DNA from 3 places in the Pelosinus fermentans DSM 17108 genome. Region 2 is predicted to be linked to each of the others. Evidence: riboswitches for the same ligand, from Rfam matches in the RefSeq annotation. Region 2 holds a riboswitch; each other region holds the start of a gene.
What was found. Region 2 has a riboswitch for lysine ahead of FR7_RS17425 (diaminopimelate decarboxylase family protein). Riboswitches for the same ligand answer to the same signal wherever they lie in the genome.
Positions count from the first base shown of each region.

Region 1: it holds a riboswitch for lysine, as region 2 does, so the genes downstream of both, dapB (4-hydroxy-tetrahydrodipicolinate reductase) here and FR7_RS17425 (diaminopimelate decarboxylase family protein) in region 2, are expected to answer to the same signal.
Region 3: it holds a riboswitch for lysine, as region 2 does, so the genes downstream of both, FR7_RS09255 (amino acid permease) here and FR7_RS17425 (diaminopimelate decarboxylase family protein) in region 2, are expected to answer to the same signal.

Region 1 is NZ_AKVN02000001.1:2,574,934-2,583,173, reverse strand. Features, by position in the region: gene FR7_RS11895 (M16 family metallopeptidase) at 179-1,432, shown strand; gene dut (dUTP diphosphatase) at 1,413-1,865, shown strand; gene FR7_RS11885 (hypothetical protein) at 1,980-2,300, shown strand; gene FR7_RS11880 (YlmC/YmxH family sporulation protein) at 2,305-2,586, shown strand; gene FR7_RS11875 (general stress protein) at 2,652-3,269, shown strand; lysine riboswitch at 3,374-3,551, shown strand; gene dapB (4-hydroxy-tetrahydrodipicolinate reductase) at 3,716-4,510, shown strand; gene FR7_RS11865 (aspartate-semialdehyde dehydrogenase) at 4,703-5,734, shown strand; gene dapG (aspartate kinase) at 5,745-6,965, shown strand; gene dapA (4-hydroxy-tetrahydrodipicolinate synthase) at 6,940-7,866, shown strand; gene FR7_RS11850 (ribonuclease J) at 8,103-8,240, shown strand, end outside.
Region 2 is NZ_AKVN02000001.1:3,750,482-3,758,721, reverse strand. Features, by position in the region: gene FR7_RS17440 (MFS transporter) at 1-411, shown strand, start outside; gene larAH10 (NPN-dependent 2-hydroxyacid racemase, LarAH10 family) at 424-1,719, shown strand; gene fumC (class II fumarate hydratase) at 1,987-3,372, shown strand; lysine riboswitch at 3,453-3,624, shown strand; gene FR7_RS17425 (diaminopimelate decarboxylase family protein) at 3,774-5,057, shown strand; gene buk (butyrate kinase) at 5,376-6,464, shown strand; gene FR7_RS17415 (phosphate acyltransferase) at 6,513-7,415, shown strand; gene FR7_RS17410 (HD-GYP domain-containing protein) at 7,480-8,240, opposite strand, start outside.
Region 3 is NZ_AKVN02000001.1:2,059,825-2,068,064, reverse strand. Features, by position in the region: gene FR7_RS09265 (ribonuclease J) at 1-1,554, opposite strand, end outside; gene FR7_RS09260 (sugar diacid recognition domain-containing protein) at 1,785-2,858, opposite strand; lysine riboswitch at 3,011-3,183, shown strand; gene FR7_RS09255 (amino acid permease) at 3,270-4,697, shown strand; gene FR7_RS09250 (metal-dependent hydrolase) at 4,888-5,844, shown strand; gene FR7_RS09245 (bacteriohemerythrin) at 5,917-6,336, opposite strand; gene FR7_RS09240 (zinc-ribbon domain containing protein) at 6,720-7,016, shown strand; gene FR7_RS09235 (DMT family transporter) at 7,085-7,972, opposite strand.

The sequences.
Region 1 (8,240 bases), 1.2 Mb from region 2:
TGATGCTTTCTAGTATAAAAAATGATTAAATTGCGACTAGTATTCAGATAGAATTTAAACTTTATCTGAGTACTAGTCCCTTTATTTATAGTGATTTTCTCGCAAATTCTAAGAGTCGTGCAGGAATTATTCGATTACAGCCGGAAGTTAATTATATATTGAGTTAAAGGAGCATTATATGTATTGTAAATCATTATTACCAAATGGTATTCGAGTCGTATCAGAAGCTATTCCTTATGTCAAATCGGTTACTTTAGGAATCTGGATAGGCACTGGATCACGTTTTGAGCAAAAATATAATCATGGGATTTCTCACTTTATTGAACATATGGTTTTCAAAGGAACTGAAAATCGTTCTGCCAAGGATATAGCCGAAACAGTCGATGGGGTCGGAGGGCAAATCAATGCATTTACTACTAAAGAACATACTTGTTATTATATAAAGGTCCTTGATACTCATCTAGAATTAGCTCTTGCAATCCTCAGTGATATGCTGAGAACATCTATTTTTACCCAAGAAGATATCAAGCGCGAAAAAGAAGTCGTACTAGAAGAAATTTGTATGTATGAAGATACGCCTGATGAATTAGTCCACGATCTACATCATAATAATGTTTGGGCCGGTCATGCCTTAGGGCATAACATTATTGGGACCACTCCATCTGTTGAAAATTTTAATAAGAATATGATTCTAGAATACTATCAAAGTTTTTATACCCCTGATAATATTGTTATTGCCGGGGCTGGAAAATTAAGCCATGAAAGACTAGAAGCCTTAGTAGAGTACTATTTTGGTAATATGACTGGTCAAAAGAAGTTTCTTAGTTCCACTGCACCAAACTTAATACCTGCACAAATTATACAATCTAAAAATATTGAGCAAGTACATATTTGTCTCGGAACCGCCAGTGTACCTCAAACATCGCCGGATATCTATACCATGCATATATTAAATACCATAGTCGGCGGTGGTATAAGTTCACGTTTATTTCAATCAATTAGAGAAGAACAGGGACTTGCCTATTCAATCTATTCTTACCAAACTAACTATAGCGATGCCGGATTATTTACTATTTATGCTGGAACAAGACCTAGTAATGCTTCTCAAGTAATAGAACTGATAATCGATAATATTAATACACTAAGAAACGTAGGAATTAATGCTGTTGAACTTGCAAAAACCAAAGAGCAGTTAAAGGGGAGTTTATTATTAAGTCTTGAAAGTTCTAGCAGCCGTATGTTTAGAATCGGTAAAATGGAACTAACATTGGGAAGCTTTATCACTCTTGATGAAGTAGTTGATAAAATTGATAAGGTAACTTTAGAAAACTTACACAATATTATACATACATTATTGATTCCAGATAGGTTAGCTTTTACAGTATTAGGTCCAGTAAATGAGGAGATATATAATGCAATTAAGAGGTTTTAAATTTATTTCTAGTTATGAAAAAAATGATCTGCGATTACCTACTAGAAAAACTCAATATAGTGCAGGATATGATATAGCTGCAGCTGAAGATGTATTATTAGCCCCAGCTAGTGTTACGCTAGTACCAACAGGAATAAAAGCATATATGCAATCAGATGAATATCTTGGCATACATATCCGCTCAGGCTTGTCGATTAAAAAAAATTTAAGTTTAGTAAATGGCCAAGGTATCATTGATGCTGATTATTTCAATAATAATGAAAATGAAGGACACATCTTCATTGCAATCTATAATCATAGCTCTCAGAGCATTCCTATAAATAAAGGGACCAGAATCGCACAAGGAATTTTTTATAAATATTTATTAGCGGATCATGATGAAAATAACTTGTTCATTACAAGAACAGGTGGTTTCGGTAGTACAGGTCAATAATATACTTTAAAAAAGTTCTATGGAAAAGTTATGTATACTTTCCATAGAGCTTTTTTAACATATTATTGACTTTAACCTCATACTATTAAAGTAGAAGGTATCTGGAGGTTTACCATGTATTCCTGGAGCATTTTACTGGGATTTTCTTTACTATTAATCTTATCTTTATTAGAACGAATAAAATACTTTCGTCAAACATATGATGCAGGTGATGTAAAAAGCTCACCCTTATCATTAGCAATTCAAGAGCTAGTTGCAATTGCTGGAGGTATATACTTATCATTAGTGATGCTAATATCTTTTTTAAAATTAGATATCCCTCATAAAATACTGTTTTTTCAAATGTGGATAGACCCAGTAGCCTGCATAGCCATTCTATTATCCATCATTCAACCTTTCTTTATAAGACTTTTTTGCAAAAATAATAAGGGGTGATAAAATGCGTTTAAGCAATCTATCCGGAAAAGAAGTTATAAATTTAAGTGATGGAGCTCGCTTAGGAATCATTGAAGAATGTGAGTTAACATTTGACCATAAATCAGGAAAAATACTCACAATTGTACTTCCAAGAAAAAACGGATTATTTAGTTTTTTTAATGATATAAAATCTTCTACTATTCCTTGGCAAACAATAAAACGTATTGGAGATGAAGTAATTATTGTCGATATAAATAATGCTTATACTAATTTTAACCGAGAACGTCATGAAAATACATATTAATGATTATCATGGAGACACTAACGTTAAATTGCATGATATGCATTTAATGTTAGGAGGTTTTACTCATGAAAAATCAAACCAATAATCAAGTTTCCAATGAAGAAAATGAAAGTTCACTAGTAAACAGCTATAGTGCAGGAAATGGAAATGCTACTACTATGGCAGCACCAGCTAACAACAATACCACAAATACACAACAAGCCAATCAAACTGTTATTGGTGTATTTGAATCAAGAGCTAAAGCTGAAAATGCTGTGAACACGCTACGAAAACAAGGCTTTACTACTGAAGAAATTAATATTGTCTCTAAAAAACAAAAGAATCAAGATCAAAATCAAGATGGAACCTATGATGACGATATTACTGATGGTACATTAACAGGCGGTACTTTAGGTGGAATTGGTGGCTTACTTATGGGAGCAGGAGCCTTAATGCTTCCCGGCATTGGTCCGATTATCGCAGTAGGTCCTATTACTGCTGCTGTAGGAGGAGCAATCGCAGGTGGTATTGCAGGAGGATTGATTGATTGGGGCATTCCTGCCGAAGCAAGTCAACGTTATGAGCAAGAAGTTGCCGGTGGTAGTATTCTGGCAATTATTCGGACAGATACAACCAAAGTCAGTTCTGCAGCACAAATCCTGCGGCAAAATGGTGCTAAAGATGTAGAGAATCATAGTAAATAGAATATAGGAATGGAGAAATAGCGTTTTTTTCTCCACTCATATATTGACACCTCTATAGGCACTAGTATACAATGTATGTAATTCAATAGACTTCATCCTGCGCGGGATGGAATAGAGGTGCAGACAACAAGAGTACTTTCAGGGAGATTGGTTTTTATGATCTGAAAGAAAAGGGTTGTTTGCCGAAGTGCAAAAGACACCAAATCTTTTGTGCTGGTCTTTCATTTAATAGATGTAAGACTGTCACTAGAATTAATTTTCTAGTGGAGTGCTATCTTATCTAAGGCGTGGGAAAACATTGTTATTTTGTTTTCTCACCATCCTTATACTGTCTTACCTACTATTGACAGCCGATGAGATTTTACTCATCGGCTATTATTTTTGTCTTCATTATTAACATTCAACACTTTGAATGAATACATTGCTACTATTAGGAGGTGCACAAGATGATTAGAGTGATAGTTTGCGGAGCTTACGGTAAAATGGGGCGTGAAGTACTCAAAGCCATACATAACGATACTCAATTAAGTATCGTAGGTGCTGTGGATACTAAATCTGACTTTGCAGATATTGGTGATTTAATCGGCGCAGGAAAAACGGGCATTGTTATAGGTAATGATTTGCAAACCGTTATTAACGAAACAAAGCCACAAGTAATGGTTGATTTCACAAGACCAGAAGTAGTATTAAATAATATCCACATCGCCATTAATAATGGAATCTGTCCTGTTGTGGGAACTACTGGTCTATCAGAAGAAAATATAGAAGAGATTAGAAGATTATGCGTAGAAACTAAGGTAAATGCATTAATTTCTCCTAATTTTTCAATTGGGGCAATCTTAATGATGAAACTGGCACAAGATGCTGCGAAATTTTTTCCTCATGTGGAAATTATTGAATTACATCATGATCAAAAACTTGATGCACCATCTGGAACTGCCTTGCATACTGCAGAGCTAATAGCCAAAAAGCGCGGTTTCTTACATCAAGGGCACCCTGATGAGGTTGAAAAGCTCGCTGGTGCACGTGGTGGCGACTTCTCAGGTATCAGAATGCATAGCGTTCGTCTTCCTGGCTATGTAGCACATCAAGAAGTTATTTTTGGTGGACTTGGTCAAACCTTGACGATTCGCCATGATTCTATATCACGAGAATCATTTATGCCAGGAGTTTTACTAGCGTGTAAACACGTACTTAATGCAAATGGCCTAGTCTTAGGACTTGAAGAAATTTTGAAATAATCCCTTGTATCCTTTAACATATAGCTTATGAAATATAAATATCCCAAAATAATGGCATTAATGGCATAATCATTATTAAATTAATAGCATTTTTTGCACTAAATTAAGCATTCTAAGCAAGAATTATAGTAAAAAATATGAATATAATAAAGTATATAGAATCTTATGAGAAAACAAAAGGGAGCGATATATATGAAAAAATATAATGTAGCAATACTCGGAGCTACTGGAGCAGTTGGTCAGGAGTTTTTAAATTTAATTGAAGAGCGTAATTTTCCATATGATAATTTAAAATTGCTTGCTTCCAAACGGTCAGCCGGTAAAATTATTAATTTTATGGGAAAAAATTTCACTGTAGAAGAAGCTACTGATGACTCTTTTAAGAATATAGACATCGCTTTATTTGCTGGTGGCTCTGCCAGCACAAAGTTTGCACCTGCTGCAGTAAAATATGGTGCAGTAGTCATTGATAATTCCAGCGCTTTTAGAATGGATCCTACAGTACCATTAGTTGTACCAGAAGTGAATCCAGAAGCGATACAACAACATAAAGGAATTATTGCAAATCCAAATTGTTCTACCATTATAATGGCAATGGCTTTAAAGCCACTATATGATCAGGCTAAAATTAAGCGAGTAGTGGTATCCACATATCAAGCAGTCTCTGGTGCTGGTAAAGAAGCGATTGATGAATTAGATAACCAGGTCCAAGCAATTGTAGAAAATCGTCCTGTAGAAGCTACTATTTTACCAAGTTCCAGCTTACCAAAACATTATCAGATTGCCTTTAATGTCATTCCACACATTGATGTATTTGTGGAAGGTGATTACACAAAAGAAGAAATGAAAATGGTACATGAAACACAGAAAATATTCAATGATTATACAATGGGAATTACAGCAACTACTGTAAGAGTGCCCATTTATCGTAGCCATTCAGAGTCAATCAATATAGAATTTGAAAAAGAAGTCTCAGTTGATCAGGCAAAAGAACTTTTAGCTGCATTTCCTGGGGTTATTTTACAAGATAATCCTGCAGAAATGTTGTATCCAATGCCATTATTCACTTCAAACCAAAATGAAGTCTTTGTTGGTCGAATTAGAAAAGATAATTCCATTCAAAATGCCCTTAATTTATGGGTTGTTGGCGATCAAATACGTAAAGGTGCTGCTTTAAATGCTTTACAAATTGCCGAGTATATGATTAAGCATAACTTAATTTGAGGTGTAAATAATGGGGATAATAATTCAAAAATTTGGTGGTACCTCAGTTGCAACTCCTGAGGCAAGAAAGTTAGTAATAGAAAAAATTAAAGCTGCTGTTACTAACGAATTGAGTCCTGTCGTTGTCGTCTCTGCTATGGGACGTAAAGGGGAATGCTATGCAACCGATACTTTTATTGAATTAGCACGAAAAGCATATAAAGATATAGCAAGCCGCGAACTTGATCAGATCTTATACTGCGGCGAAATGATCTCCGCCGTCATTATGGCTGGCACATTACAAGCCGCTGGACTTGATGCTGTTATGCTTACAGGTGGGCAAGCTGGCATAATAACTGATAATAATTTCAATAACGCTCGTATTTTAAAAGTAGATCCTTCTCGCATATGCAACTTAATTAAGATGGGTAAAATTCCTGTAGTATGCGGTTTTCAAGGTATAACTATTGATGATGAATTTACTACATTAGGCCGTGGAGGTAGTGACACTACTGCAGCTGCTTTGGGATCTGCTCTCGATGCTGAATTGATAGAAATTTATACAGACGTAGATGGAATTATGACTGCCGATCCTAGAATTGTAAGTACAGCAAAGATTCTCGACTGTATTACCTATGGAGAAGTCTGTCAATTAGCTCACCAAGGTGCTAAAGTTATTCATCCTCGAGCTGTAGAAATTGCTATGCAGAAAAGTATTCCTCTAGTGGTAAAGTCAACATTTTCCAATGAACCTGGTACACTTATAACTAGCATTACTAAAGAAGATACAGCTGACACATATGTTGCTGATCGTGTTGCTACAGGTGTAACCTTTATATCTAATATTGCCCAAATCAAAATTAATTTACATGATTCTTTAAATAATATTGCAAGCTTTAATATCTTCAAATCAATGGCGGACAATGGAATCAGTGTAGATTTGATTAATGTTCATCCTGGGCAAATCATGTTTACAATAGCAGAAGATCTTGCAGAGAAAGCAACTGCTCAACTTCAAGAATTTGGTTGCGATGTACACACAACTCTTGACTGTGCTAAAGTTTCAGTTGTAGGTGGGGGAATTAATGGTGTCCCAGGTGTGATGGCCAGTTTTATAGAAGCCCTGTCTATGAATAACATCCCTATATTACAAACAGTAGACTCTCATACATCAATCTCCGTTTTAATAAAGAAATCATTTGTACAATCAGCCGTTACAGCATTACATGAAAAGTTTAATTTATCATGTTAATAAGGAGAAAAAGATTACTATGAAGACTTTTGGACGGATTTTAACAGCCATGGTAACCCCATTTGATGATGATTTTAGCGTCAATTATGATGCGGCAGCCACCCTTGCAAAATATTTAGTTGCAAATGGTTCAGATGGTTTAGTAGTTGCTGGTAGCACTGGTGAATCAGCAACATTAGATAAAGAAGAAAAGCTCAAGCTATTTTCCACGGTACTTGATGCTGTTGGTGATAAAGCTACCGTGATCGCTGGTACTGGTTCAAACGACACTATGGCTTCCGTAAAGTTAACGCAAGAAGCAGAGAAATTAGGTGTACATGGCGCTATGCTTGTAGGCCCCTACTACAATAAACCGCCGCAAGAAGGGCTTTATCAACATTTTAAAACTATTGCTGACAGTACTAATTTACCGCTAATCATATATAATGTTCCTGGACGTACTAGTTCTAATATTTTACCTGGAACGATAGCGCGTTTGGCAGAACTTAAAAATATTGTTGCTGTTAAAGAAGCCAGCGGAAATCTTGAGCAAGTTGCAGAAATTATTCGAACGACTCCTAATGAATTTATGGTATACAGTGGTGATGATAGCCTTACATTACCAATCCTATCTGTGGGTGGCGTTGGTATTATTAGTGTGGCAGCTCACATTGTAGGGAATCGTATGCAAGAAATGATTACAGCTTTTGTCCATAATGATATTGCTAAAGCTCAAGCCATACAATCCGAATTAATACCATTTTTTAGAATGATGTTTATTACAACCAATCCGATACCAGTAAAAACAGCTGTAAATCTAATTGGGCAAAATGGCGGTACCTTTAGGTTACCTTTAATACCACCGACAATTAATGAATTAGAACAAATAAAAAGCTATCTGCATAAAATAAATCGTATATAAGGATAAGAACCTCATTCATATTTTGGGTGAGGTTCTTATCTTTTATCAAGAGAATCTTACATATAATACCTTCAAAAGAAGCATCATATATTGCAAATGCACTTTAAAATAAGCTATAATTACAATAAGTGAATGAACGGGCCGGTTTTTAGCTCATTTTCTAATGAACGGCAAATACCTAGAAATAATGGTTTGTTTTTCTTGCTTTATAAAAATAACTGGAGGTGTGATTTTTTTTGGTAAAAACACAACAAAAAATTCAAATTATCCCTTTAGGCGGATTAGGTGAAATTGGCAAAAATATGACTGTAGTTCGTTATGGAGACGATATTATTGTTATTGATGCTGGTCTAATGTTTCCGGAAGATGATATG
Region 2 (8,240 bases):
TCCGGTGTGTCAAGGCATAAATCCCGCACTTTATTTGGCATTCTAGGACTAATTATCTGTTGTATAACTCTTTACCTGGGAGCAGTGGCAACTGTACCTTGGCTGAATGTATTATGGCTAACGATATCCTTGGGATCTCTTGGATTTACTTTTAATGCTTCATGGGCCGCCTGTCTTGATATTGGAGGTAAATTTGCTGGATCGATAACTGGCTGGATGAATTTCTGGGGGAATATGGGCGGCATTGCTGCTCCGGTTGCTACAGCATGGGTTGCAACGAATTATGGCTGGCAGGCAGCTATTCTGACAACTGCAGCTTCAGCCGTGATTGGCATTGTTGCATGGTTGGCTGTCAAGCCCGATAAGCCTTTAGTACTAAAGGAAAATAATAATCTTGAAAAGATTGCGTAGGAGAGATGCTAGATGTTAAAAGAATTTTCATTTGGTTTTGGTGATAGTGAAATTAAAGTAGCTTTGCCGGAAGAACGCGTTGTAAATGTTGTGGAAGGTAAACCAGCGAAAGCAGTTTCAGATGTAGAAGCTGCTGTTCGTGAGGTACTGAACAATCCAATTGGTACTCCACCTCTAAAGAATGTAATACAGCAAGGTGATAAAGTGGTCATCGTTGCTAGTGATATAACTCGTCAATGGGTGCGTCATGATTTGTTTTTACCTACTTTGCTGAATGAACTGAATAAAGCTGGTATACCTGATGAAGATATTTCCCTTATTGTTGCACTGGGCGCCCATCGCCATCATACTCATGAGGAAAATGTACTGACTTTTGGTCAGGAAATTGTGGAACGCATAGCGATCCTACAAAGTCATGCGCCAGAAACGGATGAATTTGTTTATGTGGGTCAAACTTCACGGGGAAAAGATGTCCATATGAATAAGCATGTAGTTAATGCCGATAAAGTCATTTTAACGGGCGGAATTGTTCATCATCTAATGGCTGGCTTTGGTGGCGGACGTAAAGCCATCATGCCAGGGATCTCCTCTTATAGCACGATTCAGGAAAATCATAGTCTATGTCTTCATACAGTAGTTGGACAGGGGGTAAGTCCAGAATGTACTGTTGGTAAATTGGAAAATAACCCTATGCATGCGGATATGCTGGAAATGGCAGAATTACTGAAACCAGCCTTTTTATTAAATGCAGTGTTTACACCAGAAGGTCAGTTTGCCTCTTTTGTTGCCGGTCACTGGCATGAAGCTTGGCTCCAAGGATGCAAAACAGCTAATGAGATATTTGGTGTTCCCATAAGCGGAAAAACTGATTTGGTCATTGCTTCTGCTGGAGGATTCCCGAAAGACATCAATCTGTATCAAGGCTCCAAAACCATTGGAAATTCCTTCATGGCGGTAAAATCCACAGGTGTAGTGATTTTACTGCTGGAATGCCGTGATATCATGGAGCCGCCTGATTTTAGCGGCTGGTTTAACTACGATTCTCTGTATGAGCGAGAATTGGCTTTGCGAAAAGGTTTTACCGTTCCAGGCTTCATTGCATTAAAACTGGGATATATGGCAAAAGAAGTTCCTCATATTGTTGTTTCATTGCCTCAGAATAAAGAGTTTTTTGAAAAAGCAGGAATGCTGACTGCTAGTAGCTTGGATGAGGCGATCACCATGGCTGAAAAAATAATAAATAAGACAGAATACACGATCACCGTCATGGCTCATGGAGCCAACACAGTACCAATCGAAAGTATTTGATACGAAAAAATAATGTAACCGCAGAGGCGCAGAGACACAGAGAGAGTTTTATTTCTCTGTGTCTCTGCGCCTCTGCGGTTAAAAAAATCTTCGTGTTTTTATATTCTTAGTATCTTCGCGGTTCAAAATGTTTTCTTTTTAAAAGCTAGTATAGCAGCAGGATTGTTGCTGCTAATGGGGAAGAGATAGAGTAATGGTTTATTATCTCTTACGTATTAGTCTGAACTACAGTAAAAGCAGATTCAATTGAATGAGGAGGGTTTTTGTATGGAATATCGTATTGAGAAGGATTCAATGGGGGAAATACGTGTACCAAAGGATAAGTTGTGGGGAGCACAAACCCAACGTAGCTTTGAAAATTTTCGTATCGGCATAGAAAAGATTCCTTATGAATTAGTTGGTGTATTTGCTACTTTGAAGAAAGCAGCTGCTATAGTAAATCATAGGCTGAATATATTGGATGAGGAGCGAACTCATGCTATTGTAGCGGCGTGCGATGAAGTGCTGGCAGGAAAATTGGATGGAAATTTCCCTTTGTCTGTATGGCAGACAGGCAGTGGTACACAGTTTAATATGAATATGAATGAAGTCATTGCTCATCGGGCAAATCAATTATTAACGGAAAATGGGAAAACAGTGGTTGTTCATCCCAATGATCACGTAAATAAATCCCAAAGTTCTAATGATATTTTCCCTGCCGCCATTCATGTTGCTGGTGTTAGTTTAGTGATTGATAAATTGCTGCCGGCGATTGCAGCATTGAAACAAACCTTACAGCAAAAGTCAGAGGAATATAATCATATCATTAAAATTGGCCGAACCCATCTGATGGATGCGACTCCCCTTACTTTTGGGCAAGAGATAAGCGGCTGGGTACGGATGCTCGAAAGAAATGAAGAAATGCTGACTATCGGTATTAATTTCATGCGCGATTTGGCAATGGGAGGGACTGCTGTCGGTACAGGTATTAATTCTCCAGTTGGGTTTGGTGAATTAATTGCTGCAGAAATCACTAAGCTAACAGAAAAGCAGTTTCATACTGCACCAAATAAATTTCATGCTTTGACGAGTAAGGATGAAGTCGTGGCAGTTCATGGCATCATCAAAGCCTTAGCGGCAGACTTGATGAAAATTGCCAATGATGTTCGCTGGCTGGCAAGTGGCCCACGCTGCGGTATAGGTGAGATTAAAATACCTGAGAATGAACCGGGCAGCTCTATCATGCCGGCAAAAGTAAATCCTACTCAATCAGAGGCTTTGACCATGGTTGTAGCGCAAGTGTTTGGCAATGATACAACGATTTCGTTTGCTGCAAGTCAGGGGAATTTTCAATTGAATGTATTTATGCCTGTACTTGTGTATAATTTACTGCAATCCATTAACTTATTAGCTGATGGCATACATTCCTTTAATGAAAATTGTGCGATAGGCATACAGCCAAGGGAGGATGTGATTGATTTTTATTTACACCAATCATTAATTCTCATCACTGGTTTAGTACCCCTTGTTGGCTATGATAAAGCAGCACAGATTGCAAAAAGAGCTGCAAAAGAAGGTATTACACTGAAAGAATCTGCTTTGGCTACTGGAGAAGTCAGTGCAGAACAATATGATTTATATATGAATCCAGCTATTTTAGTCAAACCAAGGTAGAAAATGAATAAAAGAATAGAATAAGAGTTGACATGACAAACTAGATTAGTCTATACTTATAAAAATAACAAAATAAATAAAGATAAGATAGAGGCGCGGTATATTAAGAATATGTATCTGGAGTTGCCAGCGATGAAAGATGCAAAAAGGAATATCCGCCGAAGTAGAAGGGTTTGGCAAGACCCGTTTATTGGTTTTGTATTGAATAAGTGCAAGACTGTCATCCAAGTTGGATGGAGTGCTATCTGCATTGCTGGTTGTGAGATCATTTGAATTCTTATGGCGGTTTGCGGAATAGTTTTCCGCAGACCGCTTTTACTTTTTTACTAGAGGCTTGCTTCATAACGAATGAGGAGAAGTTTTAGAATCTATAATAACAATTCAGGAGGTACAACATTACTATGGCAGAAAAAACATTACCATTTACTAAGCTTGAGCTTGAGGAAATTATTGCGCATTATCCGACTCCTTTTCATATTTATGATGAGCAGGCGATTCGGAATAATGTCCGCAAATTATTAGCGGCTTTTTCCTGGGCACCAGGATTTAAAGAGTATTTTGCTGTAAAGGCTACTCCTAATCCACATATCTTAAAAATACTGCAGGAAGAAGGCGTTGGTGCTGATTGCAGTTCTTTACCCGAACTCATTTTATCCAAACAATCTGGAATTGTGGGAGAAGACATTATTTTTTCGTCTAATGATACTCCTGCCGAAGAGTATCAGGCAGCCAAAGACTTAGGAGCTATTATTAATCTTGATGATATTAGCCATATTGAATATTTAGAAAAACATGTAGGCTTACCTGAATTAATTTCCTTTCGCTATAATCCAGGTCCTTTGCTGGAAGGCGGCAACGATATTATCGGTTATCCGGAAGAAGCCAAATATGGCTTAACCAGAAAACAAATTTTTGAGGCATATAAGATCATCCAAAGTAAAGGAGTAAAACGCTTTGCTTTGCATACCATGGTAATTTCCAACGAGTTAAATCCTGACAGTTTTGTGGCTACAGCAGCAATGATGTTTGATTTGGTCGTTGAAGTGTATCAAAAACTAGGGATTCGCATTGAGATGATTGATTTGGGTGGCGGTATTGGCATTCCTTATCGTCCTGAACAGCAGGCTGTAGATCTGGATGCTGTCAGTCAAGGTGTACGTAAAGCCTATGAAGAAAAGATTGTGGCTAATGGACTGCATCCATTAAAAATCACCATGGAATGTGGCAGAATGATTACAGGTCCTTATGGATATTTGGTTTCTACTGTGCTTCATAAAAAAGAGATTTATAAAAATTATGTAGGTCTTGATGCATGTATGGCAAATTTGATGCGTCCTGGCTTGTATGGCTCCTATCATCATATTACGGTTGCAGGAAAAGAAGCCCTGCCCCTTGATCATGTGTATGATGTGACAGGTTCTTTATGTGAGAATAATGATAAATTTGCCATTGACCGCAACTTGCCGCGTATTGACATTGGTGACATTGTTGTGATGCATGACGCAGGTGCTCATGGACATGCAATGGGTTTTAATTATAATGGTAAATTACGTTCTGCTGAATTGCTGTTAACAGCTGATGGAGCAGTTAAGATGATTCGTCGTGCAGAAACAATTGAAGATTACTTTACGACTTTGGATTTTGAAAAATGTGAAATGAATTTGGCTGCGGCAACTAAAAAATAAAGAATGATGTTTAGAGCAGACAGGTATACCTGTCTGCTCTTTATTTTAGCATACACTAACTTCGTGTTCTTCCTATTCTTCGCGTCTTCGCGGTTCAAAAGGTCTTATTTTTAAAGGGCGAGCAGCGTTTTTCTGTTTTCTAAAAAGTATATAGAGAGAATATAGTTAGTAAGCAGGATATTCTGAAAGAATAAGGAAATAAATAGTGAGAAAGAAGTCTGAATGTTGAGATATTTATTGTGAATGTTACCTAATACCTTGTCAGCTTTAAAACAGTAGGATAATGGCTGACAAGGTACTAGTATCTGGAGGGGGATTATGGTTGATAATTGCCTGTTAAAAGAGAGAATCTTAGTGATTAACCCTGGAGCAACTTCTACAAAATTTGCTGTATATGATGGAGAAACGCTGCTTATCAAAAGGACTGTGGAACATTTTGCTGCCGACACCAGCCCATTTGTGAAATTGTTAGATCAGTATGAGTATCGTTTACGAATTATTTTAGAACAATTAGCAGTAGAAAAGATTGACCTTTCTACATTTAATGCAGTTGCAGCCCGTGGGGGGATATTAAAGCCTCTTAAAGGCGGAACCTATGAAATTACTCAAGAGATGGTGAATGATTTAAGAGAAGCTAAAAGAGGTGAACATGCTTCTAATTTAGGGGCTGTCATGGCTTATGGGTTAGCCGAATTTTTAAAAATTCCTTCCTATATTGTAGATCCTGTTTCCGTGGATGAGATGGAACCTGTGGCAAGGATATCCGGTCTGCCTGATTTGCCAAGGATTAGCTTGTCCCATGCATTAAATACGAAGGCTGTAGCTCGTAAAGTAGCAAAGCAGCTTGGGAAAAAATATGAAGAGATGAATCTGATTGTGGCTCATTTAGGGACAGGAATTTCTGTAACACCTCACAAGCTGGGAAGAATGATTGACGTCAATAATCCGAAAGAGGAGGGACCTCTTTCTCCTGATCGTTGTGGGGGGCTGCCGGTAGGACAGTTTTTAAGACTTGCTTTTTCTGGTACTTACACCTTTGATGAATTAAAAGAGATACTCAATCATAAAGGTGGAATGTATGCTTATCTTGGTACTGCCGATATTCGGAAAGCTTTTTCTATGGCCGCTCATGGAAATGAGGAGGCTAGCTTGGTATTGGAAGCTCTTTCCTACCAAGTAGCAAAAGAAATTGGGGGAATGGCTGCTGTATTGTCAGGTCAAGTGGAGTGTATTATTCTAACTGGGGGAATTGCTCATTCAGAACCTATTGTTAACGCTATTAAAAGCCGAGTGCAGTTTATTGCTCCTGTAATTGTAATACCAGGAGAAGAAGAGCTAGAAGCATTGGCATTTGGAACTTTAAGAGTAATTCGAGGCGAAGAAGAAGCGCAGATGTATTCAGTATAAAATGAATAAACAGTTCTGATATTGGCAGATCTTTTAGGAGGTTGTCGTTTGTATTCTAATTATCATGAAATCATAGCTGAAATTAAAAATCGTTCTTTAATCAGGATTAGTGTTGCTGTAGCACAGGATAAAGGAGTCTTGGCGGCTGTCAAACTAGCTCAAGAGGAAGGGATTGCTGAGGCTGTTTTAGTAGGAGATACTGCTCTTATTAAGCCTTTAATGGAAGAGGTTGGCTTATCTGCTGATACGCCAATTTTGCATGAAGCAAACAGTGGGAAGGCAGTAGTGCAGGCTGTTTCCTTAGTAAAGAACGGTCAAGCTCAAGTGCTGATGAAGGGATTAGTAAATAGTAGTGATTTTTTACGAGCAGTATTGCATAAAGGGGAAGGGCTGCGTACTGGAAGGCTATTAAGTCATTTAGGTGCTTTTGAGATTCCAGGTCAGAAAAAACTTTTATTTATTACTGATGGAGGTATGAATATTGCTCCTACCTTATTTGAAAAGAAGCAGATCTTGGTGAATGCAATATTGGCACTGCATGGAATGGGAATCATGATTCCTAATGTAGCATTGCTTACGGCCAATGAAATAGTTAATGAAAAAATGCCCGCCACTTTAGATGCTAAGATTTTAGTAGAGATGAGAAGCAATGGGGATTTACCTGCTAGTCTGATAGAAGGACCGATTGCCCTTGATGTGGCAGTTAGTCAAAAAGCAGCGCAGCACAAAGGGATTGACAGCAAAATAGCAGGTAATGTTGATCTAATCATGGTACCTAATATTGAGACTGGCAATGCCTTAGGAAAGTCTCTGATTTATTTTGCTAAAAGTAAAATGGCAGGTATTGTCCTAGGGGCAACACACCCCATAGTCATGACTTCACGATCTGAGACACCAGAGGGAAAGATGAATTCCATTGCCTTGGCTTGTTTAGTCAAGCCATTAGGGTAGAATGGGAAAGAATGATAGAAAAATAGAGGAAATCCTTGATGTATACAAGGATTTCCTCTATTTTTTATATCGATGTGCTTACAATGGAAAGATGAGAATTTTCTGCCAGGTTAATTTCGATAGGCGGGGAATAGGCGGTTCCATCAGGGTAGGCAATAAGACGGATTATCGGCTGACGAGGGGTATGCTCCAATAAGGAGACGACAATAGCCTTTTCTCCTGTATTTAGCAGGACCTCCATTCCTGGAAAATATAAGGCCATTTTAGATAAGAATATTTTGCCGAAATGCTCGTCAAAAGCAGTTCCTAAACCAGAGCGAATAATATCATATGCCTCTTCCAAATTCATAGCTTTACGGTATGGGCGGCACCCTGTAATCGCTTCATATACGTCGGTAATTGCCAATAAACGAGCATAATTTAGAATTTCTTCACCCTGGAGTCCTCGCGGGTATCCTGTGCCATCTATTTTTTCGTGATGCTGCCATGCCATGTGAGCAACAAGGCTTGACAGCTCCCAGCGTTTTTTCACCAATAAATTAAATCCAGATTGTGGATGCTGCTTAATGATGCCAAATTCTTTTTCTGTTAAGCGATCCGGTTTATTGATAATTTTTTTATCGACGTTCATTTTACCGACATCGTGAAGCAGGGCACCACAGGTGATTTCTTTGATTTGGGGAATGGAAAAACTACAAGAATGAGCCAATAGAGCAGCATAAATAGCACAATTTAAGGAGTGATCTAAGGTGTAGTCATCATGAGTTGCAATTCCAGTTAATTGGATGCTTATGGCGGGTTGAATAATTAATTCTTCAACGATAT
Region 3 (8,240 bases), 1.7 Mb from region 2:
TTCGCAATTAGCCAAAACCTGTTTGACTTTTTGTTTGGCTTCAACCATTAATTGTCCTGACTCTCGAACATAAACAAATCCCCGAGAAACGAGATCCGGTCCAGCCACAACACAACCACTTTCTTTGTCCATGGTTATGACAACGATAAGTACACCGTCCTGAGATAATTTACTTCGATCTCTCATAACAATGTTACCCACATCACCTACACCTAAACCATCAACAAATACTTTTCCTGAAGTTACCTTGCCAGCCAATTTTCCTGTTATAGTGCCGGCATCTTTACTAAACTCAAAGACCTGTCCATTACTGCCAATAAAAATATTCTCTTTGGCAACGCCCAAGTCTTGAGCAAGCTTTCCATGGCTCATCAACATTCGATACTCTCCATGCACTGGAATGAAATATTGAGGCCGCACCAAAGTCAGCATCAATTTCAATTCTTCTTGACTGGCATGTCCAGAAACATGAATACCTGCAGAACGTTCGTGAATAACTTCCGCTCCTAAGCGCAGTAGAGCATCAATAGTCTTTGATACTGATTTTTCATTTCCTGGAATCGGTGAAGCAGAAATAATAACGGTATCACTAGGGTATATTTCAACTTTTCTATGATCATTCATTGCCATACGTGTCAAAGCTGACATGGGCTCTCCTTGGCTTCCTGTTGATAAAATTAAAATTTGATTTCCTGGATAATTTTTAATTTCATCAATATCAATTAACACACCTTCAGGAACTGTTAAGTATCCAAGCTCTGTAGCAATATTTACCACATTGATCATACTTCGTCCAATGATTGCGACTTTTCGACCATATTTACAAGCAGAAGTAATCGCTTGCTGCACCCTTAGCACATTAGATGCAAAGGTTGCCAGAAGAATTCGTCCTTTTGCTGCATTAAAAGCTTCATCAAGGGCAAGACCCACCTGACGCTCTGACTTCGTAAAACCAGGTCTTTCCGCATTCGTACTGTCGGACATTAAAACCATTACGCCTTCATCGCCCAGTTCAGCAAACTTATGAAGATCCATTACCTTACCATCAACTGGTGTGTAATCAATTTTAAAATCGCCAGTATGAACAATCGTGCCAACTGGAGTTTTAAAATACATCCCTACAGAATCAGGAATAGAATGACTCACCCGCATAAATCCCACTTGAATTTTGCCAAATGTTATCTGATCTCCTGGCTTTATGGAAATCAATTTATAATTTGCCACATTATTTTCCTTCAAGCGGCACTCAGCCAGTCCCATTGCAAGACGCGTACCATAAACAGGTACGTCAATCTGCTTGAGTAAATAAGATAAAGATCCAATGTGATCTTCATGACCATGAGTAATGACAACTGCCCTTATCTTATCCTGGTTTTCAAGAAGATAGGATATATCAGGTATCACTAAATCAATCCCTAACATATCATCTTCTGGAAATGCCAACCCAGAATCTAGTATGACAATATCATCCTCATATTGAATGACCGTCATGTTTTTCCCTATTTCGCCCAATCCACCCAGTGGAATAATAGCGAGCTTATTTTGTTTTTCCAAAAAAAAATACCTCCATTATTTGAGTTTGTATATTTAACTTTGTTTTCACCAATAGACGTTCCGTAAGTCACCCCACCAAGATAAAATGGCTGACTTCATCCAAATGTTCATAAATGAAAATACCCGCTCACAACCCATTACCTACATTGTACTTGATCTTTCTACAATATACAAGCATTCCCTCATTCAGCAGACAATATTTACTTATAATGAGTCAAATTAGCGTTTTTTCAATTTTTTTCTCCCAAAGGAATTTCCACAGAAAGTTTAGTTCCTTCACCAATAACAGATGTAATCGTAAAGGTACCTTCCACTAAGGCTACCCGTTCACCTATGCCGTAGATTCCTAAACAGGTACGGGTATGAGTATTTTTAACCATTTTTGTATCAAAACCTACACCATTGTCCTGGATCATTAACATAAGTTTGTCCTGTCTTTTGTTTAATGATACCCAAACTTCCGATGCCTGCGCATGTTTCACAATATTCGTTAAGGCCTCTTGCAGAATTCGGTATAACGTAATCTCAACTTCTGGAGAAAATCGCTCTCTGGACAAATTACTAAAATCACTATGTAAAGAAATTTCATATTGCTTAGCGTAATTTTCTATATACTTTTTAGCTGCGGCAACCAGTCCTAAATCATCTAATAATACAGGACGCAGTTCAACTGCAATATGATGAACCGCTTCTAGAGTTGTAACAGCAAGGTCACGCATTTTTAATATTTTTTCCTTATCTTCACTGTCTTGTACCTGCTCAGCCAGCATACGCAAACCTACAATGATCGAGGTAAGAGATTGGCTTGTTTCATCATGCAGCTCGCGGGAAATTCTTTTACGTTCTTCTTCTTGTACCGTGATAATTTTATTTAAGAATACAGAACGTAATTCTTCTTTTTCTTGTAATGCTCCTACTAACTTTTCCTGCTGAGCATTCGACTGCACATTTGCCTCTACAAAGCGTGCTGCTAATCGGGCATAAGGTTCTGCTGTTTTTTGATCCCCTGTAATACCAATTACTCCTATACACCGATTATCAAACATGATGGGTACATTATAACCTTGTCGTATCCCCTTTAGATAGCATTCCTCTTCTTTTGTGACATAAAATTCTTTTACAACTCCAGTTCCAAGCATTCTAGCCCCTGATTCATGTATTTGCCCAATCCGTTCTCTACTAAAAGAAGCAATAATTACACCCTGATCATCAAGGATATTTACATTTTTATTTAATTCAGCAGCAACGATATCAACTAAGGATTGAGCAAATTCAGCATCCATCCGTCCATATGTATTGTTCATAATTCACTCCTCCACACAATGACTTTGACATACATTTTTTTATTTCCTTTTGTAGAGACTTGTTACTTTCCTATAGTAAAGGTTTCTAATACGAATCTAGTGATTGACAACTAATCTGATATTGATTAAAATAAGCAAGAAATTAAATATGTTGTGATTATAGAGGCGCAAATATTATCAGTATATATAGTGAGCTGGCAGCAATGAACTATATAGAAAGGAATAGTTGCCGAAACAACAAAAAATGCCATTTCTTGTTGTTGGGCTTGTATTAAATAAATACAAGACTGTCATCTAATTTTTCAGATGAAGTGCTATCTCACGCAAGCGTTAGTTTATTCCTTGGAGTAAATTTTTTGGTTGTGAGATTGATCACAACCATTTTTGTTTTAATTCGATAGGAGGTCAAATATGTCAAATTCTACAGTGAATCTTAAAGATTTATGTCCTGAAAAAGAAGGGCTCAAACGCGGCATGAACTCACGGCATCTCATGATGATATCCATTGGTGGTACCATTGGTACCGGACTTTTTCTAGGCTCAGGCGTAACCCTCAATCAGGCAGGTCCTTTAGGTGCCGTTCTTGCGTATTTAACCGGCGGCTTTATCATGTATCTGGTATTATTGTGCCTAGGAGAACTCACTTCAGCCATGCCTGTTTCTGGTTCCTTCCAAAGCTATGCTTCACGTTTTATTTCTCCTGGTGCTGGCTTCACTACCGGCTGGCTGTATTGGCTGAATTGGGCCATTTGTATTGCTGCCGACTTTACTGCTGCAGGTATTATCATGCACAATTGGTTTCCGCAAATTGCGATTTGGATATGGTGCGGTTTTTTTGCTATTATGCTTGCTTTACTAAACGTCATTTCTGTAAAGGCTTATGGCGAAGCTGAATTTTGGTTTGCGAGTATAAAGGTAACTGCAATTTTAGCATTTATTGTCGCAGGTGCAGGTTTGCTCTTTGGTTTTTCCAGTCATTCCGTTCCTATTGTTGGATTATCCAACTTTAATACAGAATCGGGTTTATTTCCTAATGGATTTCAAGCTGTATTTTTAACTATGATTGCTGTAGTCTACTCCTTTCAAGGTGCTGAACTTGTCGGTATCGCAGCCGGCGAATGCCAAGATGCCAGTAAAAATGTCCCCCGTGTTATTAAAGGTATTACCTTTCGGATTATTTTTTTCTATGTGTTGGCAATGATCGTACTGGCAGGTATTATCCCTTGGCAAGAAGCAAGTGTTTTAGAAAGTCCTTTTGCTCATGTATTCGGCATCTTAGGTTTTCCTTTAGCTAAGGATATTATGAGTTTCGTTGTTATGACATCAGCTTTATCTGCAGGCAATTCAGCCTTATATGCCTGTTCTCGTCTTCTCTGGTCTATGTCTAAAGAAGGCTTAGCGCCAAAATGTTTAGGTACATTAAATTCTCGCGGTGTTCCTGTCAATGGAGTTTATATTACTGTTATCTTGGCGTGTATGTCTTTACTCACCAGTGAATATGCTGCTGATACCGTGTACCTGTGGCTTATGTCCAGTACAGGACTGACTGGCTGCCTGATATGGGTTATTATTGCCTGGTGTCAGCTCAACTTCCGCAGAGAATTTTTCCGTCTAGGCGGCAAAATAGAGCAGCTAAAATTTCGGACTCCCTTTTATCCTCTGGTCCCAATATTAGCTTTAGTCTTGAACCTTGGAGTCATATGCAGCTTGTATTTTGATGAATCCCAACGAATTGTTTTATATACAGGCCTTCCTGCATTATTAGGTGTTTATTTATACTATATTTTATTCTTGGACAAGAAAATTAGCGCAGCTAAAATTGAAGAAAAAATGAGCTGAAAAACTTGGCACGTTTTTTTAAAATTTAGTATAGTAAAAAGTGGTGGTCTCTACTATGAGGTCACCACTTTTTTATTTCATATCTTGAGATAAGTGTATATCGAAAGGCAAAACTTACTATGGAAGTGCACCTGTAGTTCTGTGTTATAATGTTATGTAAACAAAATAGAAAGCTGGAGGCACATTCATTATGGATTCTTTCTCTCATGCACTTGTTGGCATCGCGATTGCAGGATTATCTGGTCATCCTTTGTCCATTTATGATCCGATTTATCTAGCTGCCATTCTTGGCGCGCAAGCGCCGGATTTTGATATCATTGCACAAATAAAAGGAAAATTCTCTTATCTTAGGCAACATCGTTCTTTTTCTCATTCCATCCCGGGCTTAGTTCTATGGTCGTTCCTGATCAGTACAGTTTTATCTATGATTATGCCACAAGCTAATTTCCTTTCCCTATTTGGATGGGCCTTCTCTGGTAGTTTATCTCATATCATTATGGATTATTTCAATACCCATGGCGCTGCTATCTTATGGCCAATTCAAAAAGAACGCAAAAGCTTACACCTTTTAAATGTATTTGATCCTATACTATTCGTGCTATTACTTAGTGTATACGCTTTTGATTTTACAATGTTCACATTATCGTGCTTTACATTTGTAATTCTTACAGCATATATCTTGTTTAGAATGGTCTTGCGCAAAAAAGCAACAAAACAGCTTCATCGATTATTTTCTCAACGAGAAATTTTGCAAATCACTGTCATGCCATCACTAAAGCGCATATTGTTCTGGGATTTTGTTTTAGAAACAAAAAATGCGTACTTGGTCGGACAATTAGGAACCATTTCCCCGGAATTAAAACTTCATGCAGATTTAGCAAAACAAAAGAACCTTTCGAATCTTACTTTACAAGCAAAAAAAACACTAATCGGAAACTTTTTTGCTACCTTTACGCCTTTTATTTATTTTGCAGAACAGAAAAATACTCATTCCATCTCAGTTACAATTTATGACCTTCGCTATGTTTTAAATAAACAATTTCTTCATCGGGCTACTATTATATTTGATCATACTACTAACCATCCCACGACTTCTTATCTTCATACTTACGGCAGCACTACCCAGATCCCTTGTGACTTACACTAAAATTTACAATTCAGAGTGGGAAAAGCCCTAACGATTTATCAAAATTGCTATAAAAGTTAGAGTGAATGATTATTATCTGATTCCCTTATCATTAAAAAATTGTCCATACTCCTTATCACGTACTAAAATATGCTTAGTAATCCATTCTTTAAGAAACATAAAGGTTGGAAAGGACAATGCAGCCGTCCCTTGTTTATGCTGATCTAAGAAATTATTCACTTCGGCTATATAAGATCCATGCTCTTTTTTATGCTCTAAATATTGAGGATAGTCAAGCTGTATCATCAATTCTTCTTCTGCGGAAAAATGATACTTCACATAGTCTAATAATTCAACTAAGGTATGCTGCGTTAATTCTCTTTCTTCTTCCAGGCTTGTACATTCAAACACACGGTGATATACATTATTGAATAATGTCAATAATTTTTTATGATCATCATCAAATCTTTGAATTTTTGTTGAAAAGCCTTCATCCCATTCAAAAAACTCCATATTTCGTTCCTCCATTTTACTTGCATTCTCTTTGTCATTTACCTAAAAGAGACAAGTTCCTACCTGCTCATTATATAATTTATCTGCTAAAATATAAACATTTTTTCTGGGAAAGAGAGTTAAACAATACTGTTTTTCTCTTTTATTTATGAGCAAATTCACCAATTAATTGTTAAATAGAGACTATTTTTATAATTTTTATAAATTTTTTTAAAATTTAGTAAAAATCCTCTTTACTTTTATATCAATTCAGCGTATGATTTAGAAGCACTTAAATAGATCGATTGAATTTCTCATGTTTCTTGTTAACGTAACTTTAACAAGAAACAATGAATATTCTCATTACCTATTTTAGTAACAGATTTTAGGAGGCTATACAACACATGAACCAAGACAAAACTTTAACTTGCCGCGATTGCGCAGACCAATTCGTATTCTCAGCTTCAGAACAAGATTTCTTTGCTGAAAAAGGCTTTACTAATGAGCCAGGACGTTGCCCTTCATGCAGAGCAGCTCACAAACAAAGAAACGGTAACGGTGGCGGTCGCAACAGCAGCTTCCAACAACGTGAAATGCATGATGCAACTTGTGCAGCATGTGGCGTTCAAACACAAGTTCCTTTCCGTCCAAGTGGTGATCGTCCTGTTTATTGCAGAGATTGCTTTAGCCAGAACCGCTAGGATGTCAGAGTCCCTGTCTATGACAGGGACTTTTTTATTTTCTTAGAATTTGATATCTTTATTTAACTTCAATTAGATCTTGTCGCTAGGTACACGCCTGTAACAATTCCCAAGGCTCCTATACACTTAAATAATGTAAAGGATTCTCCTAAGATGAAAACAGATTGAACAATTGTGAAAATAGGTACCAAATTAACAAATACTGCAGCCCGAGATGCACCAATCTTTTCAATGGCAAACAATTGAATTAAATATCCTAATACAGACGCAAATATACTCATATATGCAATTGATAACCAGCCAGCTACACTGGTTTTAGATAAATAAGATGCAGGATTTTCTGCTATTACAAAGGGTATGGATATGACTACGCAAACTAAAAATGTATAGGCTGTCACCATTAATGGTGATAAACAATACTTCTGCATATAAGAACGGCTTAAAAGAGCATACAATGCCCAACTAAAAACAGCGCTAAACATGAGCATATCCCCAAGATTAAAATTAAACGTAGAAATCAGCAGCCAATCTGCATTCGTTACAATCAAAAAGACACCTGAAAAAGAAAAGATAATACCAATTAAACGTTTTGGTGTCATATGTTCTTTGAAGAATAAAACCGCCATAAGAGTTGTCAATACGGGATTGGTTGCACCAATCAAGGAAGAATTAATTGCTGTAGTGTATTGTAATGCACTAAAAAATAAGACATGATAAAAAAAAGTACCTATAATCCCTAATATAGTAAGAGGCAGCCACTGATTTCTTTTTGGTAACCATTTCTCCCTCTCCCTACTATATAACAAAAAGAATATAAACGGCAATGCCAGCAAGAAACGGAAAAAGGTCAGGGCAAAGGGCGGAAATTGCAGTACTGCGATTTTCCCTGTTATAAATGCACCCGACCAGAAAAGGGCTGTAAAGACCATTAATAGACAAACTTTATTTTCAGACATTCATAGCCTCCTTATCGTATTTCTTGCAGAATTATTTTACTACTCTTAATAAAGGGTTTTACTCTCGCCTGCCTTTATACTAAAATAGTAATAGAATCATAGGGAGGGAGTTTTTTATATGGCTGGCTGTAATGAACAAAATTGTACCTGTCCAAAGGCAGATTGCGAACGCCACGGTAAATGCTGTGAGTGCATCAATTTCCATCGTAAAAAAGAAAATCTTGTATATTGTTTACGAAAATTAGGAACGAAGAATTAATTATATTTT